Regions from separate parts of the Kitasatospora sp. NPDC002522 genome, predicted to be linked through region 2. Evidence: riboswitches for the same ligand, from Rfam matches in the RefSeq annotation. Region 2 holds a riboswitch; the other holds the start of a gene.

Region 1 (10,058 bases), on a different contig from region 2:
AGCGCCTGATCCAGCGTCAGACCGAGCGCACCCGCCGCCGACCGCCCGGTGATCCGCTCGGCGGCGCGGTTGAACACCACCACCCGCCCGTGCGCGTCCGCGACCACCAGCCCGTCCGGCAGGTCGTCAGGTTCCAGGGTCGCCGAGCTCCCGCCGCCCATGGGTGTCCTCCCCCGCCCCTTGTCGGCCTTGAGCCCCGACCCTAGCGCGGTCAGGCGTCGGCGCGACACCCTCCGGGGGAGCGCTGGGCGCGCGCGGAGGCGTACAGGCACACGGCGGCGGCCGTGGCGAGGTTCAGGCTCTCCGCGTGCCCGTGGATGGGCACCCGTACCACCTCGTCGGCCAGCGCCCGGGTCTCCTCCGGCAGGCCCCACGCCTCGTTGCCGAACACCCAGGCGTGCGCGGAGCCCAGCGAGCCCTCGTCCAGCTCCTGGTCCAGGTCCCGCTCCCCCGCGCCGTCCGCCGCCAGCACCCGCACCCCGGCCGCCCGCAGCCGCGCCACCGCCTCCTCGATCGGCACCCCGGTGGCGACCGGCAGGTGGAACAGACTGCCCACCGACGCCCGCACCGCCTTCGGGTTGTACGGGTCGACCGACGCGTCGGTCAGCACCACCGCGTCAGCCCCGGCCGCGTCCGCGGTGCGCAGCACGGTGCCGGCGTTCCCGGGGTCGCGGACGTGCGCCAGCACCGCGACCAGCTTCGGCCGGGCCTGCAGCACCTGCTCGAACGGCGTGTCGATGAACCGGCACAGCGCCACGATGCCCTGCGGGGTGACGGTGTCGCAGATGTCCGCGATCACCTCCTCGGTGGCGGTCAGCACCGGCAGCCCGGCCGCCCGCGCCGCCCCGGCGATCTCCGCGTGCCGCTCGGCGGCCTCCCGGGTCAGGTAGATCTCCACCACGGCGTGCTCCCCGCCAGGCAGCCGCCCGTACGCCACCGCCTCCCGCACGGCCTGCGGGCCCTCGGCCAGGAAGCGCCGCTCCTTGCTCCGCTGGTTGCGCTTGGCCAGCCGGCGGGCGAAGACGACGCGCGGGGAGCGCAGGGAGGTCAGCAGGGGGATGTCGGTGCTCATGCTCACGATCTTCGTCATGAAGGGGCGGATGGCGCGCGATACGCGACGGACCCGCAGGCACGAGAGGCCTGCGGGTCCGGGAAGCTCAGCTCAAGGCGAGGGGCCTCGATCAGGCGGCGACCTTGGGGGCGTTGACGTCCTCCGGCAGCGCCTTCTGGGCGACCTCGACCAGGGCGGCGAACGCGACGGTGTCGTTGACCGCGAGGTCCGCGAGCATCTTGCGGTCGATCTCGACGCCGGCGGCCTTCAGGCCCTGCACGAAGCGGTTGTAGGTCATGCCGTTGGCACGGGCAGCGGCGTTGATGCGCTGGATCCACAGCTGACGGAAGTCGCCCTTGCGCTTCTTGCGGTCGTTGAAGTTGTAGACCAGCGAGTGGGTGACCTGCTCCTTGGCCTTGCGGTACAGGCGCGAGCGCTGACCGCGGTAGCCGGAGGCCCGCTCGAGGATGACCCGGCGCTTCTTGTGGGCGTTGACTGCCCGCTTGACGCGTGCCACTTGATTACTCCTTGGTTCCGGACCCCGGATCGTGCCGCCGGTCCGTTATTCGATTCGGTCGGAAAGGATCAGCTGGTGCCCACGGCCGAGCCGCGGGCGGGCGATCACTTGCCGAGAAGCTTCTTGATCTTCTTGGCGTCGCCGGGGGCCATCTCGGCGTTGCCGGCCAGCTTGCGGGTCAGCGTCGAGGGCTTGTGCTCAAGCAGGTGGCGACGGCCGGCACGCTCGCGCAGCACCTTCCCGGAGCCAGTGATCTTGAAGCGCTTGCTGGCGCCGCTGTGCGTCTTCTGCTTCGGCATGTCGCCGTTTCTCCTCGTCGGTCCGTTCACGGCCCGCGCCGTACGGCACGGGCCGGAACTGGATGGATCTCGTCTCCGGGGCGGGTGCCCCGGAACCGATGCCGATCCCGCCCGGATCTGAACCCGAAGGCTCAGGCGTCCTGGGCGGCGTCGGCGGGCTGCTCGACCTCGGCGGCCTCGACCTCGGTGGTCTCGGCGTCGTCGGCCTCGACCTCGTCGGCCTCGACGGCCTCGTCCTCGACGAACTCGGCCTCATCGACCTCGTCCGCCCCGTCGGCGGCCGGACCGCGACCCAGCCGCTCCGCCTTGCGGGCGTCGGCGAGCGCGCGGGCCTCGGCCATCGCCTCGGTCTTCTTCTTGTGCGGGCCGAGAACCATGATCATGTTTCGGCCGTCCTGCTTCGGAGCGGACTCCACGAAGCCCAGCTCCTGGACGTCGTCCGCAAGCCGCTGCAGCAGTCGGAAGCCCAGCTCGGGCCGGGACTGCTCACGACCGCGGAACATGATCGTGATCTTGACCTTGTCGCCCTGCTTGAGGAACCGAACGACGTGACCCTTCTTGGTGTCATAGTCGTGCGGGTCGATCTTCGGCCGGAGCTTCATCTCCTTGATGACCGTGTGCGCCTGGTTCTTGCGCGCCTCACGGGCCTTCATCGCCGACTCGTACTTGAACTTGCCGTAGTCCATGAGCTTGCACACCGGCGGGCGGGCCGTCGCGGCCACCTCGACCAGGTCCAGGTCGTACTCCTGGGCAAGCTCCAGCGCCTTCGCGAGCGGGACGATGCCGACCTGCTCGCCGCTGGGACCGACGAGTCGCACCTCGGGGACGCGAATCCGGTCGTTGATGCGGGGCTCGGTGCTGATGGGGCCTCCTCGGTTGCACCTTCTTCGATGCGGCCGTCGGACGGCGGTCGCACGTAGTGGTTTCGACCACTGGGCGGGGCTTCATTCATGCTCCGCTGCTCCTGCCGCCTGGCAGAGGCACCGAACGCACGAAAAAAGCCCCGCACGGTACAGGCGGGGCTCCACACGTTCCGGATGTCCTCGCGGACACCACTGGCGACGGGCAATCCTCACGGGCGCCCTTCGCGGACCGTACCCGTCGGCCCTTCGGCCGATCAGGTGGGAGACTGTCGCGGTTGCCCTCTCGGGCCTCCTGAGGTGGAGCCTCCACTTGCTGGCCGGGCACCCCGAAGGGACTACCTGGCCGGTCAGTCTCGAAGCATACCAGCGTTCGGGGGCCGACCGGTATTCCGACCCCTCGCCGCCCGCCTTGTACGCTCCCTTTGTACTGCGCTTTCGCACCAGCATCCCGGAGTGACACCGTGACCAGCCAGCCCGACCACGACCACACGCCCGAGTCCGCGGCGTCCGACGAGGCGATCGGCTTCGACGACCTGACCCGCGACATCGCCGAGGTCCCGGCCGTCGAGGTGATCACCACCGTCGCCGTCCACCTGATGAGCGCCGCCGCCGTCAAGTGCGGGCTGGCCGAGGGCGGCGAGGCCGACAAGGACCTCGACGAGGCCCGCAAGCTGATCACCGCCCTGGCCGGCCTGGTCACCGCCGGGGCCCCCGAGATCTCCAACTTCCACGCCGCCCCGCTGCGCGACGGCCTGCGCTCCCTGCAGCTGGCCTTCCGCGAGGCCTCCCTCATCCCCGACGCCCCGGGCTCCGGCCCCGGCGAGAAGTTCACGGGCCCGGTCTACTCCTGACCCGCGCAGCGCTCTGCGCCCCGACAGGGGCGCGGGAAACCGCGCGAGGCGGAAGACGCCCAGCAGAAAGCCGCCCGCCGAGGGAAGTCCCCCGGCGGGCGGCTCACTTGTCGGATCAGGCGTCGTACTCGTCCAGCGGCGGGCACGAGCAGACCAGGTTCCGGTCGCCGTACGCGCCGTCGATCCGCCGCACCGCCGGCCAGTACTTGTCCGCCGGGTTCACGCCCGCCGGGAAGACCGCGGTCTCCCGCGAGTACGCGTGCTCCCACTCGCCCGCCAGCATCGACGCGGTGTGCGGGGCGTTGCGCAGCGGGTTGTCGTCGGCCGGCCACACGCCCGCGCCGACCTGCTCGATCTCGCCGCGGATCGCGATCATCGCCTCGCAGAACCGGTCGATCTCGTGCAGGTCCTCGGACTCGGTGGGCTCGATCATCAGCGTGCCGGCCACCGGGAACGACATGGTCGGCGCGTGGAAGCCGTAGTCGATCAGGCGCTTGGCGATGTCGTCGACGCTGACGCCGGTCTCCTTGCTGAGCGGGCGCAGGTCGATGATGCACTCGTGCGCGACCAGCCCGCCGGGGCCGGTGTACAGCACGGGGTAGTGCGGGGCGAGCCGCTTGGCGATGTAGTTGGCGTTCAGCACGGCCACCTGGGTGGCGCGCTTGAGGCCCTCGCCGCCCATCAGCCGGACGTACGCCCAGGAGATCGGCAGGATCGCCGCGGAGCCCCACGGCGCGGCCGAGATCGGGCCGACACCGGTCGCGGGGCCGGCCTCGGCCTGCAGCGGGTGGTTGGGCAGGTACGGCGCGAGGTGCGAGCGCACCGCGACCGGGCCGACGCCGGGGCCGCCGCCGCCGTGCGGGATGCAGAAGGTCTTGTGCAGGTTCAGGTGCGAGACGTCCGCGCCGAACTTGCCCGGCTTGGCGAGGCCGACCAGCGCGTTCAGGTTGGCGCCGTCGACGTACACCTGGCCGCCGGCCTCGTGGACGAGCGCGCAGATGTCGGTGATCTGGGTCTCGAACACGCCGTGGGTGGACGGGTAGGTGACCATCAGCACGGACAGCTGGTCGCGGTGCAGCGCGATCTTGGCCTTGAGGTCCTCGACGTCCACGTCGCCGTCGGCGAGCGTCTTGACGACCACGACCCGCATGCCGGCCATCGCCGCGGAGGCCGCGTTGGTGCCGTGCGCGGAGGACGGGATCAGGCACACGTCGCGCTGGAGGTCGCCGTTGGCCCGGTGGTAGGCGCGCACCGCGAGCAGACCGGCGAGCTCGCCCTGCGAGCCGGCGTTCGGCTGGATCGAGACGGCGTCGTAGCCGGTGACCTCGACCAGCTGCTGCTCCAGCTCGCGGATCAGGGTCAGGTAGCCGGCGGCCTGCTCGACCGGGGCGAACGGGTGCAGCTGGCCGAACTCGGGCCAGGTGACCGGCTCCATCTCGGTGGTCGCGTTGAGCTTCATGGTGCAGGAGCCAAGCGGGATCATGCCGCGGTCGAGCGCGTAGTCGCGGTCGGAGAGCCGGCGCAGGTAGCGCAGCATGGCGGTCTCCGAGCGGTGGCTGTGGAAGACCGGGTGGGTGAGGTACTCGTCCTCGCGCAGCAGCGCGGCGGGCAGCGCCTCGGCGTCCTCGGCCACGGCGGCCTCGATGCCGAACGCGCCGAACACGGCGGCCAGGTGCTCGCGGGTGGTGGTCTCGTCGCAGGAGACCGACACCCGGTCCGCGTCGACCCGGTGCACGTTGACGCCCTGCGCCAGCGCGGCGGCGGCCACGGCGTCCGCCCGGCCCGGCACGACGGCCGTGACGGTGTCGAAGAACGCGTCGTGGGCGAGCTGCACGCCGCCCGCGCGCAGGCCGGCCGCGAGGGCGGCGGCGTAGCGGTGGGTGCGGCGGGCGATCGCGGCGAGGCCGTCGGGGCCGTGGTAGACGGCGTACATGGAGGCCATCACCGCGAGCAGCACCTGGGCGGTGCAGATGTTGGAGGTGGCCTTCTCGCGGCGGATGTGCTGCTCGCGGGTCTGCAGGGCCAGCCGGTAGGCGCGGTGGCCGTCGGCGTCGACGGAGACGCCGACCAGGCGGCCGGGCAGGTTGCGGGCGTACTCGGCGCGCACCGCGAGGTAGCCGGCGTGCGGGCCGCCGAAGCCCATCGGGACGCCGAAGCGCTGCGAGGTGCCGCAGGCGATGTCGGCACCGAGCTCGCCGGGCGAGCGCAGCAGGGTGAGGGCGAGCAGGTCGGCGGCGACGGCGACGATCGCGCCGAGGCCGTGGGCCTGGTCGATGACCGGCTTGATCGCGCGCACCGCGCCGGAGGCGCCCGGGTACTGCAGCAGCACGCCGAAGACGCCGCGCTCGGCGATCTCGGCGGGGATGCCCTCGGACAGGTCGGCGACGACGACCTCGACGCCGGTCGGCTCGGCGCGGGTCTCGATGACGGCGACGGTCTGCGGCAGGGTGTCGGCGTCGACCAGGAAGACACCGCCCTTGACCTTGGTGACGCGCCGGGCGAGGGCCATCGCCTCGGCGGCGGCGGTGCCCTCGTCGAGCAGCGAGGAGCCGGAGGTGGCCAGGCCGGTGAGGTCGGCGACCATGGTCTGGAAGTTGAGCAGCGCCTCCAGGCGGCCCTGCGAGATCTCCGGCTGGTACGGCGTGTAGGCGGTGTACCAGGCCGGGTTCTCCAGCACGTTGCGCAGGATGACCGGCGGGGTGAAGGTGCCGTAGTAGCCGAGGCCGATCATCGAGGTGAGGACCTGGTTGCGGCCGGCCAGCTCGCGCAGTTCGGCGAGCACCTGGGCCTCGCTGCGGCCCTCCGGCAGGCCGAGCGCGGTGAGGCTGCGGATGGCGGCGGGGACGGCGGCGTCCGACAGCTCGTCCAGGGAGGCGAACCCGACGTGGGCCAGCATCTTTTCCTGGGCGTCGGCGTCGGGACCGATGTGGCGCTGCTCGAAGGGGCTGGCCTGCTCAAGCTCACGGAGCGTCGGCTGGGCGTTCATGGGGGTCGGGCCTCCTGGTCGCGGACCGGCGGGGGTACGCACGCCGGTCGCGCCGTGGGGCGCCCGGGATGTACGAACCCGTCAGCCTCCCCCTCTGTCATCGGTACCTGAGAGCTTCGCACGGCCGCCCGTGGGGCGCGGCGTGCTTGCACCGTCGGTGAGGGTGGGTGCCGACGGCATCGGTGCCGACGGTCCTGCCCTGCTTTCCAGAGTGACCTGATCTCGCCCGGTACGGATGCCTGAGAGATTCCGGGGAGGGGTTGCTCCTTCGGCGTCCCCGCAGCCCCTCGTACGGGGCCGGGGACTCTCCCGAGCGTGCTCGGCGGTCGCCGCCCAGGTTACCAGCGCGGGCCCGGCCGATCACCGGTGCGGCCCTGTGATCTGCCCCGGACGGCGGCGTCCGGAATGCCACCGTCCGTTACGTGCCGTTTGGTGTGAAGTGGCGGGCCGGCCAGCTCCTCCTCCCGCCCCTCTGACGGACCCTCAAGGAGCAGCAGGACTGGAGGACAGCGTGCAGACCGATATCGATCCGCGCGACCTGATCGGACACAAGGCGGTCGACCGGAACGGTGACAAGATCGGCACTGTCGACGAGGTGTACCTGGACGACGCCACCGGCGAACCGGAGTGGGCGGCGGTCCGTACCGGGATCTTCGGCCGGGACGCCTTCGTCCCGCTGACCACCAGCGAGTTCGCGGGGGACGAGCTGCGCGTCCCGTACGACAAGTCGCTGATCAAGGAGTCGCCGGACTTCGGGGTGGGCCAGCACCTCTCCCCCGCCCAGGAGCTCCAGCTGTACCGCTACTACGGCCTGGACACCGTCGCCGGCACGCTCGCCGGGGAGTCCGGCTCGGCGCCGGCCGCGAAGGAGCGTCCGCGCCCGACGGCCGGCGGCGACCGGGACTTCGGCGCGCTCGCCCCGAGCGTCCCGCCCACGCCGTCTCCGACGAACGGCACGAACGGCACGAACGGCACGAGCCCCGTGAACGCGGCCCCGCCGGCTTCGGCGTCGTACGCCTCCGCGAAGAGCAGCCCGCGGCACGCCTCCGAGCAGCGGCCGGGTGCGGAGCGGGCCGCGTCGGTGGAGCCGACCGCGCCGGTGGAGATCACCTGCCGGGAGGAGCGGCTGGACATCACCACCGAGTGGCACGCGGTGGGCACCACCCGGCTGCGCAAGTACGTGACCACTGAGCCGGTCGAGCGCCGGGTGCCGGTGGTGCGCGAGCGGGTGCGGGTGGAGCGGATCCCGGTGTCGGACGCGGAGCGGGCGGGGCTGACCGAGCAGGAGATCGCCGAGGCGGTCGAGGAGGTCACGCTGCGCGAGGAGCGTCCGGTGGTGCGCAAGTACCTGGCGCCGATCGAGCGGGTGCGGCTGGTGGTGGAGCGGTACACCGAGGAGGAGGTGGTCCGCGACGAGCTGCGCCGCGAGCAGGTGGAGGTGCACGACGCGGCGGTCGGCGCGGACGGCGCGGCCCCGCACCGGACGCAGCAGCAGCCGTGGCACGCGAAGCCGCAGCAGCCGGCGGCCGCCGGGGGCGGCGTGAACGCGGTGCCGCTGTCCGGGCTGAACGGCGGCGGTCTGGAGCACGCCCGTCCGGAGCCGCTGCGCTCGGTCTGACGGCGGGTCAAGGTCCGGCCCCGGTCCGCTTCGGCGGGCCGGGGCCGGGCGCTTTGCCAAAGCTTCACTATTCGATATTTGACACAGTGAAGCATCTCCGGGATGGTTACTTCAGTTCATGCACTATCGCCATCCTGAAGAAAACTTCCCGGAGGATCCCCGTGAGTGAGGCACCACAGCCCACCGCCGCGGCCGACAAGCCCACCAGCGCCCGGGTCCTGCCCGCCCTGATCCTGGCCATGCTGGCGTTCAGTGTGGTGCAGACCGCGGTCGTCCCGATCCTGCCGGGCCTGGCCCGCGAGCTCGGCGTCTCGGGCTCGAGCATCACCTGGCTGATGACCGCCAACCTGCTGTCCGCCGCGGTCCTGACCCCGCTGCTCGGCCGCTTCGGCGACCTGCGCGGCCGCAAGCCGATGCTGCTGGTCTCGCTGGCCGGCCTGGTGCTCGGCTCCGGCCTCGCCGTCACCACCCACTCGTTCACCTGGCTCGTGGTCGCCCGCGTGCTGCAGGGCGCGGGCGGCGGCGTGCTGCCGCTGGCGATCAGCATCGTCCGCGACGAGCTGCCCAAGCAGAAGGTCACCGGCGGCGTCGCCGCGATCTCCGCCTCGATGGGCGTCGGCTCCGGCCTCGGCCTGGTCGCCACCGGCCTGCTGCTGGAGCACTGGAGCTACAAGTCGATCTTCTGGATGGGCCTGGTCTTCGGCCTGCTCGCCGTCGTGCTGGTCGTCGTCCGGGTGCCCAGCGACCCGGTGATCGACAAGGAGGGCGGCGCCGACCCGCTCGGCGCGCTCACCCTGGCCGGCTGGCTGTCCGCACTGCTGATCGCGGTCAGCCAGGGCAACCACTGGGGCTGGACCTCCAACCGCACCCTCGGTCTGTTCGCCGTCGCCGCCGTGGTCGCGCTGCTCTGGCTGCTGGTCGAGTCCAAGGTCAGCCACCCGCTGGTCGACCTGAAGATGATGTCCCGCCCCGCGGTCGCCTTCACCAACATCTCCGGCCTGCTGATCGGCTTCGGCATGTACGGCTCGTTCATGGTGATCAGCAACTTCGCCCAGACCCCGGAGAAGTTCGCCCACTACGGCTTCACCGCCACCGTGCTGCACGCCGGCATCATGCTGCTGCCGTCCGCGATCGGCTCGATGGTGGCCGCCCCGCTCGGTGCGATGCTGATCGCCCGCCGCGGCCCGCGCCTGCCGCTGGTCCTCGGCGGCCTGCTGGGCGCGGTCTCGATGGCCTACCTGGCCGTCCGCCACGGCGCCGAGTTCGACATCTACCTCTCCTCCGCGGTCTTCGGCCTCGGCGTGGGCCTGGCCTACGCGGCGATGCCCGCGTACATCAACGGCGCCGTCCCGGCCGAGCAGTCCGGCATCGCCAACGGCATGAACGCGGTGCTGCGCACCGTCGGCGGCGCCGTCGGCACCGCGGTGATGGCCGCGATCCTCACCGGGGACACCCTGAAGCTGCCGATCCCGGTGCAGCTGCCCACCGAGAACGCCTACCAGCACGCCTTCTGGGTGGCCGCCGCGATGTGCCTGGTCGCCGGCGCCGTGCCGTTCGCGATCCGCCGGATCCGCTCCGCCGCCACCACCCCCGCCGAGCGCCCGGCCGACCTGGCGCTCGCCAAGACCGACGCCTAGCCCCGACAGGCCCTGACGGCGTCCCCCTCGCGTACTGGACACACGCGAGCGGCTCCCGGGCCCGCCGCCACGGGCATCGGCGGCGCGGCCCAGGACCGGCCGACGGCCCCGCACCCCTCCCGGGTGCGGGGCCGTCGCCGTCTCACTCCCCCGCGGACTCACGCAGCGGCAGCGCCCCGGACGGCTCCAGCTCCTCGTCGTCGACCGCGAAGGTGCGCACCCGGCCGGGCGCCGAG
Region 2 (10,058 bases):
TCCTTGAGGCCCTTGGCGCGCGCGGTGCGGATGTAGTCCTCGCCGAGGACGTCCAGCAGCGTGGCGCGACTGAGTCGGGCGTAGGTGGCCGCGAACAGGAACGCCAGCGTCACCCACGGCAGCACCAGGCCCTGGAACCAGGAGACCGGGTTGTCGGTGAAGTCGGTGTAGTTGTTCGGGAACCAGCCGAGCTGGTGCACGAAGACCGCGAGGGCGACCAGGCCGGTGAAGTACATCGGCAGCGAGACGCCGGCCAGCGCGACGGTCATGGTGATGCGGTCCAGGGCGGTGCCCCGGCGGAGCGCCGAGATGACGCCGGTGGCGGTGCCGAAGACCAGCCACAGCAGCGAGGCGCCGACCGCGAGCGAGAAGTCCACGCCCACCCGGTCGAGCAGGAGCGGCCACACCTCCCGCTCGGTCTTGAACGAGTAGCCCAGGCAGGGGGCCGCGCAGTGGGTGATGTCGGTGCCGGCGTTGAAGTCCCGGCCGACGAACACGCCCTTGAGGAACAGCCAGAACTGTTCGACGATCGACTTGTCGAGGCCCATCTTGTGGCGGATACCCTCGACGGCCGCGTGGTCCGCGATCTTGCCCACGTAGAGCATCGCGGGGTCGGTCCCGGTGAGCTTGGGCACCATGAAGAAGATGCCGAAAGTCACCGCGGCGACCACCAGCAGCATGAAGACGACGTTGACCAGTCGCCTGACGAGATAAACGAGCACTGCGGTCGGCCCTGCCACGGGCCGACCGGGCTCCCCGGTGGGGGAGTCCCGGCCGACCCGGGCAGGGCCTTCACCTGCCCTTCGGACTAGCGGTGCGAACTACGGGGAGGGTCAGGTCACTTGCCGTCGGAGACGCCGAGCGCCTGGAAGTCCACCTCGCCGAAGGCGTCGGTGATGTAGACGTTGGTCAGGCGCGGGTTGCGCCAGTTGAGGGCCTTGTCGGCGACGATGGGCAGGTAGTAGCCGCCGTCGATCACCTTGTGGTTGATCTTCTTGTAGAAGTCGGCGGCCTTCGCCGGGTCGGTCGACGCCGCGGCCTGGTCGAACCAGCCGTTGATCTCCGGGTCGTTGATGCCGGCGTAGTTGTTGTTGCCGTTGCTGGTGATGAAGCGGCCGTCGACCAGCGGCTGCAGGTAGCCGGAGCCGGTCGGGTAGTCGGCGCCCCAGCCCATCACGATCAGGCCGTAGCCCTTGGTCTTGACGACGTCGGGCGCACCGATGACCGAGGAGATCAGCTTGCCGTCGTACTGGTCGACGGTGACGTCGATGCCGACCGCCTTGAGGGCCGTCTGCAGCGCCACCGCGGAGTTGACCTCCTTCGGCTTGTTGCCGCGGACCGCGATGGTGGTCTTGAAGCCGTCCGGCTTGCCGCAGGCCTTCAGCTCCTCCTTCGCCTTGTCCACGTTCGGCTTGCCCTTGGTGAAGCCGTACGGGTCGTAGTCGTCGGAGCCGAGGATGTTCGGGGGCAGCATCGAGCCGAACAGCGAGCCGGCCACGGAGCCGCCGCGGGCGGTCTGCAGCGCGGTGGTGTCGGCCGCGTACAGCACCGCGTTGCGGCAGTGCTGGTTGTCGAACGGGGCCACCGACGGGGCGATGGTCACGTAGCGGATGAAGCCGTTGTACGGGTCGTCGGTGTGGGCCTTCAGCGCCTGGTCCTGGAGGACCTTGACCTGGGCGGCCTGGGACAGACCGGTCTGCGCCCAGTCGAGGTCGGCGTCGCCGGAGAGCAGGCGGGCGTCCATGTCGTCGGCGTTGGTGGTGACGGTCAGCTTGACGACGTCCGGCAGCGCCTTGCGGAACGGGTCGGAGGCCGGGTCCCAGTTCTCGTTGCGGACCAGCTCGTAGCCCTTGCCCGGCTCGGCCGACTTGAACTTGTACGGGCCGGAGGAGACCGGCTTGTCACCGAACTTGGCGCCGGTGTCCAGCTTCTGCGGGACCGGGGCGGCCGAGCCCATCGCCAGCAGGTAGGGGAAGTCCGAGTTCGGCTTCGCCAGGCTGAAGATGATGGTCGAGTCGTCCGGGGTCTGCACCGACTTCAGGCCCAGCTTGTTCGGGTCGGTGTCGGTGTAGGGGCCCTTGTAGTCCTGGCCCTGGTCGAGCTCGTTGATCAGGTAGGTCGGGCCGCCGGAGATGACGTCCTGCGCGAAGACGCGCTCGATGCCGTACTTGATGTCCTTCGAGGTGATCGGCGAGCCGTCCTCGAACTTCAGGCCGGACTTCAGCTTGAAGGTGTAGGTCTTGCCGTCCGCGGAGATCTCCGGCTTGGCCGAGGCCAGGTCGGGGACGAGGTTCAGGCCGTCCTTGCCCGGCTTGCCGTCGAAGGCCAGCAGGGTGCGGGCGTAGAAGCGCTCGAAGTTCCACACCGAGGCGTAGTAGGCGCGGCCCGGGTCGAGGGAGTCGACGTCGGTGGTGGTCCACAGGTTGAGGGTGCCGCCCTTCTTGTCGGACGGGTTCACCACCTTGTCGGCCGCCGCGTTGAAGCCGGCCGCACCGGACTTGGCGCTGGCGTTGTCGCTGCCCGAGCCGCCCTTGCTGCCGCCGCAGGCCGCGGTGGTGAGGGCGAGGGTGGCCACGAGGGCGGCCGCCGCGAGCGTCCTGTTTCGCTTCATGGTTGGGGGAACCTCCAGAGTTGGGCGGGCTCAGTTGCCCTTGGGGTCGAGCGCGTCACGCAGGCCGTCACCGAAGAGGTTGAAGGCGAGCACGGTGATGAAGATGGCGAGGCCGGGAATCACCATGTAGGTGGGGTCCGCCTGGTAGATCCCGACCGCGTCCGAGAGCATCTGCCCCCAGGACGGGGTGGGCGGCCGGACACCGGCCCCGAGGAAGCTGAGCGCCGCCTCGTTCAAGATGTTGGTGGGGATGATCAGGGTCGTGTAGACCAGGATCGGGGCCACCAGGTTGGGCAGGAGTTCACGGAACAGGATGTGGGCGCGGCCGGCGCCGAGGCTGCGCGCGGCGTCCACGAACTCGCGTTCGCGCAGCGACATCGCCTGGCCTCTGACGATGCGTCCGATGTAGGGCCAGCCGAAGAAGCCGATCACCATCATCAGCACCAGCACGCGAACGGTCGTGTCACCCAGGCCGAGCACCGAGTTGGGGATCACCGACACCAGGGCGATGCTGAACAGGAGCTGCGGGAAGGCCAGCAGCACGTCCATGATCCGGCTGATCACGTTGTCGACCCAGCCGCCGAAGTAGCCGGCCATGATGCCGAGCACCACACCGAAGAGGATCGCCACCGCGGCCGCGCCGAGCGCGACGAGCAGCGAGATCTGGGCCCCGTAGAGGATGCGGGAGAACACGTCCCGGCCGAAGACGGGGTCGACACCGAGCAGGAAGTCCCCGCTGATGCCGCCGAAGGCGCCATTGGGCAGGCCGAGGTCGGGGTTGATCTGGTCCGGGTGCGGCTCGTCGACCGGGTGGCCGAACAGCGCGCTGAGCACCGGTGCGAAGACGGCCGCCAGGATCAGCAGGACCACGACGGCGCCGCCCCCGAGCGCGACCTTGTCGCGCTTCAGGCGGTCCCAGGCGATGCGCCCGGGCGATCGGCCCTCGATCTTCTTGGCAGGCTCCGGAATTGACGCGGCGTCAGGCTGCGAGCCGGCGGCCGGACCGGAGGTCTCGGTGGGTGTGGTCATGAGTCAGTTCGTTCCCCTCGCCGACGGTGGCCGGCCCACGGAGTCGCGTTTGGTGCGGAATGCAGAGCGGTTGCGGTGGTGCCGGACGCCGATGCGGCGGTGCAGAAGTGCGTGAGCAAGCAGGTCATACGGGATGAAGCCGTGTACTGCGTAATGCGGAAGTGCATGGTGCCGCCGCACGGAGGTGCGCATCGTGCGGTTCATGCTGTGGCGGCGGTGCGTTCACCTTCGTGGGGTTCGTCCTGCACTCCGCATTGCGCAGCACTCTCTGTCATGGGACGCGCCCGGCGGAAGACCCCCATCCCGAAGGATGCCTAACTGTGATCTGTCGGCATGCACATTCGTTGCGGCCGCATAACGCTCTTCACACAGGTGTTACATGTCCGTCAAGGGGCATGCTGACGTTCCCCCGCCAGTGGCGGGAAAACGCCAGGTGGTGCGGGGGGTTTCGCGCGTAGATCATGGGCTGGCAAAAAACCCCCGCCGACCTCGGTAAAGGTCGCGTCGGGGGTTTTCTGAGCGGGTGTCAGGGTATTGTCATCGGCCCGGATAGCCCGGCCACGGAGCCTGCGGCCAGGCCCCGGCGGGACCGGCCGGTGGTGGCGCTGCGTAACCAAAGCCGGTCGGGTAGGGCTGCGGGGCCGGGGCGGCTTGTCCGGCTTGCCCGGACTGCCGGTCGAAGAACGGGCGGGCGTGGGCCCACAGCCACATCGCCACCGGGTCGAACTCGTCGGCCATCATCACCGTGGACACCGCCAGCCCCTCGGGGGCGTGCGCGGCCGCCCGCTGCACCAGCGCCCGGGCCGCCTCGACGGCCGGCGCGGAGGTGTCGTACAGGTCCAGGCCGACCGCCAGGTAGGGCTCGCCGAGCACCGGCTGCACCCAGGCCCGGCGCAGCGAGCGCAGCGGCCGCACCTCGCCCGCCTGCTGCTCCAGCACGGCGAAGAACTGCGGCGCCTGCACGGACGGTTCGGAGATCCGCAGCGGCCCGGCGGGCAGCCGGTCCAGGCCGACCGCGATCCGCCGCAGGTCGGCCCAGGGCACGCCGACGCCGCCGCCGGGGCGGTGCGGGTCCAGCCAGAGTCCCCAGCGGGTGCGGTAGAGCGCGCCGGCGATCTCCAGCCCGGACACCACCTCGTGGCCGCGGCTCCAGCCGCTGGCCGCGAGCTGCCCGGGCGAGGTCACGCACGGCGCGTAGCCGTGCCCGCCGATCTCCATGTTCCCGTACTGGGCGTCCGGGCTGCCGGGGCTGCCGTGCCACAGCAGCATCCAGACCTGACCGCCGGCCAGGGCGCGCAGCAGGCCCTCGTACGCCTCCCAGCGGTCAGGCGCGACCGCTGCGAGGGCACGCTCGATCTCGCCCGGATCGCCGGCTGCTCCCGTCACGTCGTCGCCCTCTTCCGTCGTCCGCCGCCAACCGCGCTCCGGTGTGCCGGGGCAACCCTATGGGGCGGGCCCGACAGCCGTCATGCCGCCGTCCCCCGTGCGGACCCCATGATGGATGGTCAGGGTCGGACGTAGAAGGGCTGGACGCGGCCGAGCAGCCAGTCCACCACCGGGTCGGCGACCAGGTCGAGCAGCACCAGGTGGACGCCCCAGCTCGGCGGGGCGGTTCCCAGCGCCCGGCCGAGCGCCAGGTTGACCTCGGCGGGGTCGGCGGGGGCGACCGGGTCCAGCTGCACCCCGACGTACAGCAGGGTGGGCTCGCCCTCCACCCGGGCCAGGGCCCGGCGGGCGGTCAGCACGCCCGGCACGTGGGCGAGTTCGGTGGTCGCGGCGGCCAGGAAGGCGAACGGCTCCAGGTGCGGCTCGGGCTCCTTGAGCGCGACCCGGGCGCCCTCGACGACGCCCTGCGCCTCCCACTGCTCGCCGCGCGGGCCGCGGCGCAGCTCGCCGACGCCCTCCGGCGGGACCGGGATGCCCACCGGCGCCTCGGGGTTGACCGCGATGCCGATGCCCAGCGGCAGGCCGCGGGCGAACTCCCACATCGGGGCGATCGCGAACGGGAAGCCCGGGCAGTGCTGGAGGAACTGCTCCTGCGAGGAGTACACCGGGACGTAGGGCGCCCCGGCCAGTTCGAGGGTCGGCAGGTCGAGCGAGCCGCCCTGCGGGTCGGCGCCCGACGGCAGCGGGATCCACACCTGGCTGCGGGCCAGCACCTCGATCACCCGGGGCGTCGCCCCGGGGTCGCCGAGCGCGGCCGTCAACACCTGCTCCAGTTCGTTGGCCGGCCAGCCCCCGCCCTCCGGAACCTGCCCCAGCGGGAACCCCATCTCGCCCCTCCACATCCGCGGTTGCGATCAGGTTAGCGGCGCGCACGGTCCGTCCGCGGCGCGTGGCGGCGAACCCCACTCCCGCGAGGGGGCTCCGGCATGCCATGATGGCGGCGCCCAAACTTCATACCGGCCGCTCGAACCCGCGCGGGAGAGCCGGAACGACCCCTGGTCGCGACCGGCGCCGAAGGAGCAAGTCCTCCCCGGAATCTCTCAGGCCCCCCTACCGCGCGGGCGAGGCACATCTGGAAAGTGGACACGGCCGCGCCGTGCGCCCACCCACGGTGCAAGCCGCCATCCTGTTCAGGAGGCGGTGAAGCTCTCAGGTTTGACGACAGACGGGGAGATCCGCCCCAGCATGCCCGTTTCCAGATGACCGGGAGTCCTGTCGTGTCCCTCCGCCTGACCGCGCTCGACGCACTGCACCGCTCGCTCGGCGCCACCATGACCGACTTCGCGGGCTGGGACATGCCGCTGCGCTACGGCAGCGAGCGCGAGGAGCACCTCGCCGTCCGCACCAAGGCCGGTCTCTTCGACCTCTCGCACATGGGCGAGATCACCGTGTCCGGCCCGCAGGCCGGCGAGCTGCTCGACCACGCCCTGGTCGGCTTCATCTCCGCGCTCGGCGTGCTGCGCGCCCGCTACACCATGATCTGCCGCGAGGACGGCGGCATCCTGGACGACCTGATCGTCTACCGGACCGCCGAGAACGAGTACCTGGTGGTCGCCAACGCCTCCAACGCCCAGGTGGTGCTGGACGCGCTGACCGAGCGCGCCGAGGGCTTCGACGCGACCGTCCGCGACGACCGCGACGCCTACGCGCTGCTCGCCGTCCAGGGCCCGGAGGCGAACGGCATCCTCGCCTCGGTCACCGACGCCGACCTGCCCGGCCTGAAGTACTACGCCCTGCTGCCCGCCACCGTGGCCGGCAAGGACGTCTGGCTGGCCCGCACCGGCTACACCGGCGAGGACGGCTTCGAGATCTTCTGCGCCCCCGCCGACGCCGAGCACCTGTGGACCGCCCTCACCGAGGCCGGCGCCGACAAGGGCCTGATCCCGTGCGGCCTGTCCTGCCGCGACACGCTGCGCCTGGAGGCCGGCATGCCGCTGTACGGGCACGAGCTGTCCACCGAGCTGACCCCGTTCGACGCGGGCCTCGGCCGGGTGGTGCGGTTCGACAAGACCACCAACGGCGGCGCGTTCGTCGGCCGCAAGGCGCTGGAGGAGGCCGCCGCCCAGGCCGAGGCCAACCCCCCGCGCAAGCTGGTCGGCCTGGTCTCCGAGGGCAAGCGGGTGCCGCGCGCCGAGTACACCGTGGTGGACGCCGAGGGCGCCCCGATCGGCCGGATCACCTCGGGCTCGCCGTCGCCGACCCTCGGCAAGCCGATCGCCATCGCGTACGTGGACGCCGCGCACGCCGAGCCGGGCGGCACCGTCGCGGTGGACGTCCGCGGCAAGGCCGAGCCGGTCCAGGTCGTCGCGCTGCCGTTCTACAAGCGCGCCCGCTGACGTCCCGTCAGCCCCGCACACCCTTCCAGCAGACCTTTTCCCGTCCGTCCGCCCAGCGGACGGCTGCGCCCTCCCCTCACGCGATCCTGGAGAATGACGTCATGAGCAACCCCACGCACCTGCAGTACACCAAGGAGCACGAGTGGCTGACCGCCGCCGTGGACGGGGTGTCGACGGTCGGCATCACCGCGCACGCGGCCGACGCCCTCGGCGACATCGTGTACGTCCAGCTCCCCGCGGTGGGCGACACCGTGACCGCGGGTGAGACCTGTGGCGAGCTCGAGTCCACCAAGTCGGTCAGCGACCTCTTCTCCCCCGCCACCGGCGAGGTCACCGAGGTCAACCAGGCGGTCATCGACGAGCCGGCCCTGGTCAACTCGGAGCCCTTCGAGGGCGGTTGGCTGTTCAAGGTCCGAGTCGAGGCCACCGACGAGCTGCTCGACGCCGACGGCTACTCCGCCTTCACCGGCGCCTGACCGGGAGTCCCCCATGACGGTTCTCAACCAGTCCCTGCACGCGCTCGACCCGGAGATCGCCGCCGCGGTCGACGCCGAGCTGCACCGCCAGCAGACCACCCTGGAAATGATCGCCTCCGAGAACTTCGCCCCCGTGGCGGTCATGGAGGCCCAGGGCTCGGTGCTCACCAACAAGTACGCCGAGGGCTACCCGGGCCGCCGCTACTACGGCGGCTGCGAGTACGTCGACGTGGTCGAGCAGATCGCCATCGACCGGATCAAGGAGCTGTTCGGCGCCGAGCACGCCAACGTGCAGCCGCACTCCGGCGCGCAGGCGAACGCCGCGGCGATGTTCGCGCTGATCCAGCCGGGTGACACCATCCTGGGCCTGAACCTGGCCCACGGCGGTCACCTGACCCACGGCATGAAGATCAACTTCTCCGGCAAGCTCTACAACGTGGTCGCGTACCACGTGGACGAGAAGACCGGCCAGGTCGACATGGCCGAGGTCGAGCGCCTCGCCAAGGAGCACCAGCCGAAGCTGATCATCGCCGGCTGGTCCGCCTACCCCCGCCAGCTGGACTTCGCCGCCTTCCGCCGCGTGGCGGACGAGGTCGGCGCCCTGCTGATGGTCGACATGGCGCACTTCGCCGGCCTGGTCGCCGCGGGCCTGCACCCCTCCCCGGTGCCGTACGCGGACGTGGTCACCACCACCACGCACAAGACCCTGGGCGGCCCGCGCGGCGGCGTCATCCTCTCCAAGGCCGAGCACGCCAAGAAGATCAACTCCGCGGTCTTCCCCGGCCAGCAGGGCGGCCCGCTGGAGCACGTGATCGCCGCCAAGGCGGTGGCCTTCAAGGTCGCCGCCACGGAGGAGTTCAAGGAGCGCCAGCGCCGTACCCTGGAGGGCGCGAAGATCCTCGCCGAGCGCCTGCTCCAGGACGACGTGGCCGCCTCCGGCGTCTCCGTCCTCTCCGGCGGCACCGACGTGCACCTGGTCCTGGTCGACCTGCGCAACAGCGAGCTCAACGGCCAGGACGCCGAGGACCGCCTGCACGAGGTCGGCATCACGGTCAACCGCAACGCCGTCCCGAACGACCCGCGCCCGCCGATGGTCACCTCCGGCCTGCGGATCGGCACCCCGGCGCTGGCCACCCGCGGCTTCGACGCCGAGGACTTCCGCGAGGTCGCGGACGTCATCGCCGAGGCGCTGCTGCCGGGCTTCGACGAGGCCAAGGCCGAGGCGCTGAAGGCCCGGGTCACCGCCCTGGCCGCCAAGCACCCGCTCTACCCCGAGCTGTAACCCGTCCGACCGGCCGCCCCAACCCGGCGGCCACCGGACAAACCGGGGCACCGCGCACACTGGACAGTGCGCGCGGTGCCCCGTTCCGTGCCCCGCCCTCCGTCCACGAGACGGACCACTCCACGAGACCAGACAAGGACGTCACCCCGTGGCCATCAGCGTCTTCGACCTCTTCTCCGTAGGCATCGGACCGTCCTCCTCGCACACCGTCGGCCCGATGCGGGCCGCCCGGATGTTCGCCCGTCGCCTCAACACGGAGGGCCTGCTCGACGACGTCGCCTCGCTGCGCGCCGAGCTGTACGGCTCGCTCGGCGCCACCGGACACGGCCACGGCACCCCCAAGGCGGTCCTGCTCGGCCTGGAGAACCACTCCCCGCGCACGGTCGACGTCGACCAGGCCGACCTCGACGTCGAGCGGATCCGCGCCACCAAGCGGATCAACCTGCTCGGCCGCCGCGAGCTCCCCTTCGACCCGGACTCCGACCTGGTCCTGCACCGCCGCAAGGCCCTGCCGTACCACGCCAACGGCATGACGCTGTGGGCCTACGACGCCTCCGGCGAGGTGCTGCTGGAGAAGACCTACTACTCGGTCGGCGGCGGCTTCGTGGTCGACGAGGACGCCATCGGCGAGGCCCGGGTCAAGCCCGACGACACCGTGCTGCGCTACCCGTTCCGCACCGGCGAGGAGCTGCTGCGCCTCACCCGGGAGACCGGGCTGTCCATCTCCGGCCTGATGCTGGAGAACGAGAAGGCCTGGCGCAGCGAGGCGGAGATCCGGGCCGGCCTGCTGGAGATCTGGGCCGTCATGAAGGAGTGCGTCGCCGCGGGCATGTCCCGCGAGGGCATCCTCCCCGGCGGCCTCAAGGTCCGCCGCCGCG

The links. A riboswitch is a leader RNA that binds a small molecule or an ion and turns the genes downstream of it on or off. The one in region 2 is predicted to bind glycine.
Region 1: it holds a riboswitch for glycine, as region 2 does, so the genes downstream of both, gcvP (aminomethyl-transferring glycine dehydrogenase) here and gcvT (glycine cleavage system aminomethyltransferase GcvT) in region 2, are expected to answer to the same signal.

What each region holds. Positions count from the first base shown of each region.
Region 1 is NZ_JBSFXE010000024.1:101,087-111,144, forward strand. Features, by position in the region: gene ACWD4U_RS21315 (sensor histidine kinase) at 1-161, opposite strand, end outside; gene ACWD4U_RS21320 (TrmH family RNA methyltransferase) at 212-1,072, opposite strand; gene rplT (50S ribosomal protein L20) at 1,182-1,568, opposite strand; gene rpmI (50S ribosomal protein L35) at 1,673-1,867, opposite strand; gene infC (translation initiation factor IF-3) at 1,999-2,730, opposite strand; gene ACWD4U_RS21340 (DUF1844 domain-containing protein) at 3,192-3,581, shown strand; gene gcvP (aminomethyl-transferring glycine dehydrogenase) at 3,697-6,567, opposite strand; glycine riboswitch at 6,785-6,889, opposite strand; gene ACWD4U_RS21350 (PRC and DUF2382 domain-containing protein) at 7,079-8,185, shown strand; gene ACWD4U_RS21355 (MFS transporter) at 8,347-9,822, shown strand; gene ACWD4U_RS21360 (DNA polymerase IV) at 9,965-10,058, opposite strand, start outside.
Region 2 is NZ_JBSFXE010000011.1:145,793-155,850, forward strand. Features, by position in the region: gene ACWD4U_RS12330 (ABC transporter permease) at 1-722, opposite strand, end outside; gene ACWD4U_RS12335 (ABC transporter substrate-binding protein) at 839-2,611, opposite strand; gene ACWD4U_RS12340 (ABC transporter permease) at 2,642-3,640, opposite strand; gene ACWD4U_RS12345 (enhanced serine sensitivity protein SseB C-terminal domain-containing protein) at 4,178-5,026, opposite strand; gene ACWD4U_RS12350 (enhanced serine sensitivity protein SseB) at 5,146-5,913, opposite strand; glycine riboswitch at 6,052-6,152, shown strand; glycine riboswitch at 6,153-6,261, shown strand; gene gcvT (glycine cleavage system aminomethyltransferase GcvT) at 6,286-7,422, shown strand; gene gcvH (glycine cleavage system protein GcvH) at 7,524-7,898, shown strand; gene glyA (serine hydroxymethyltransferase) at 7,912-9,180, shown strand; gene ACWD4U_RS12370 (L-serine ammonia-lyase) at 9,329-10,058, shown strand, end outside.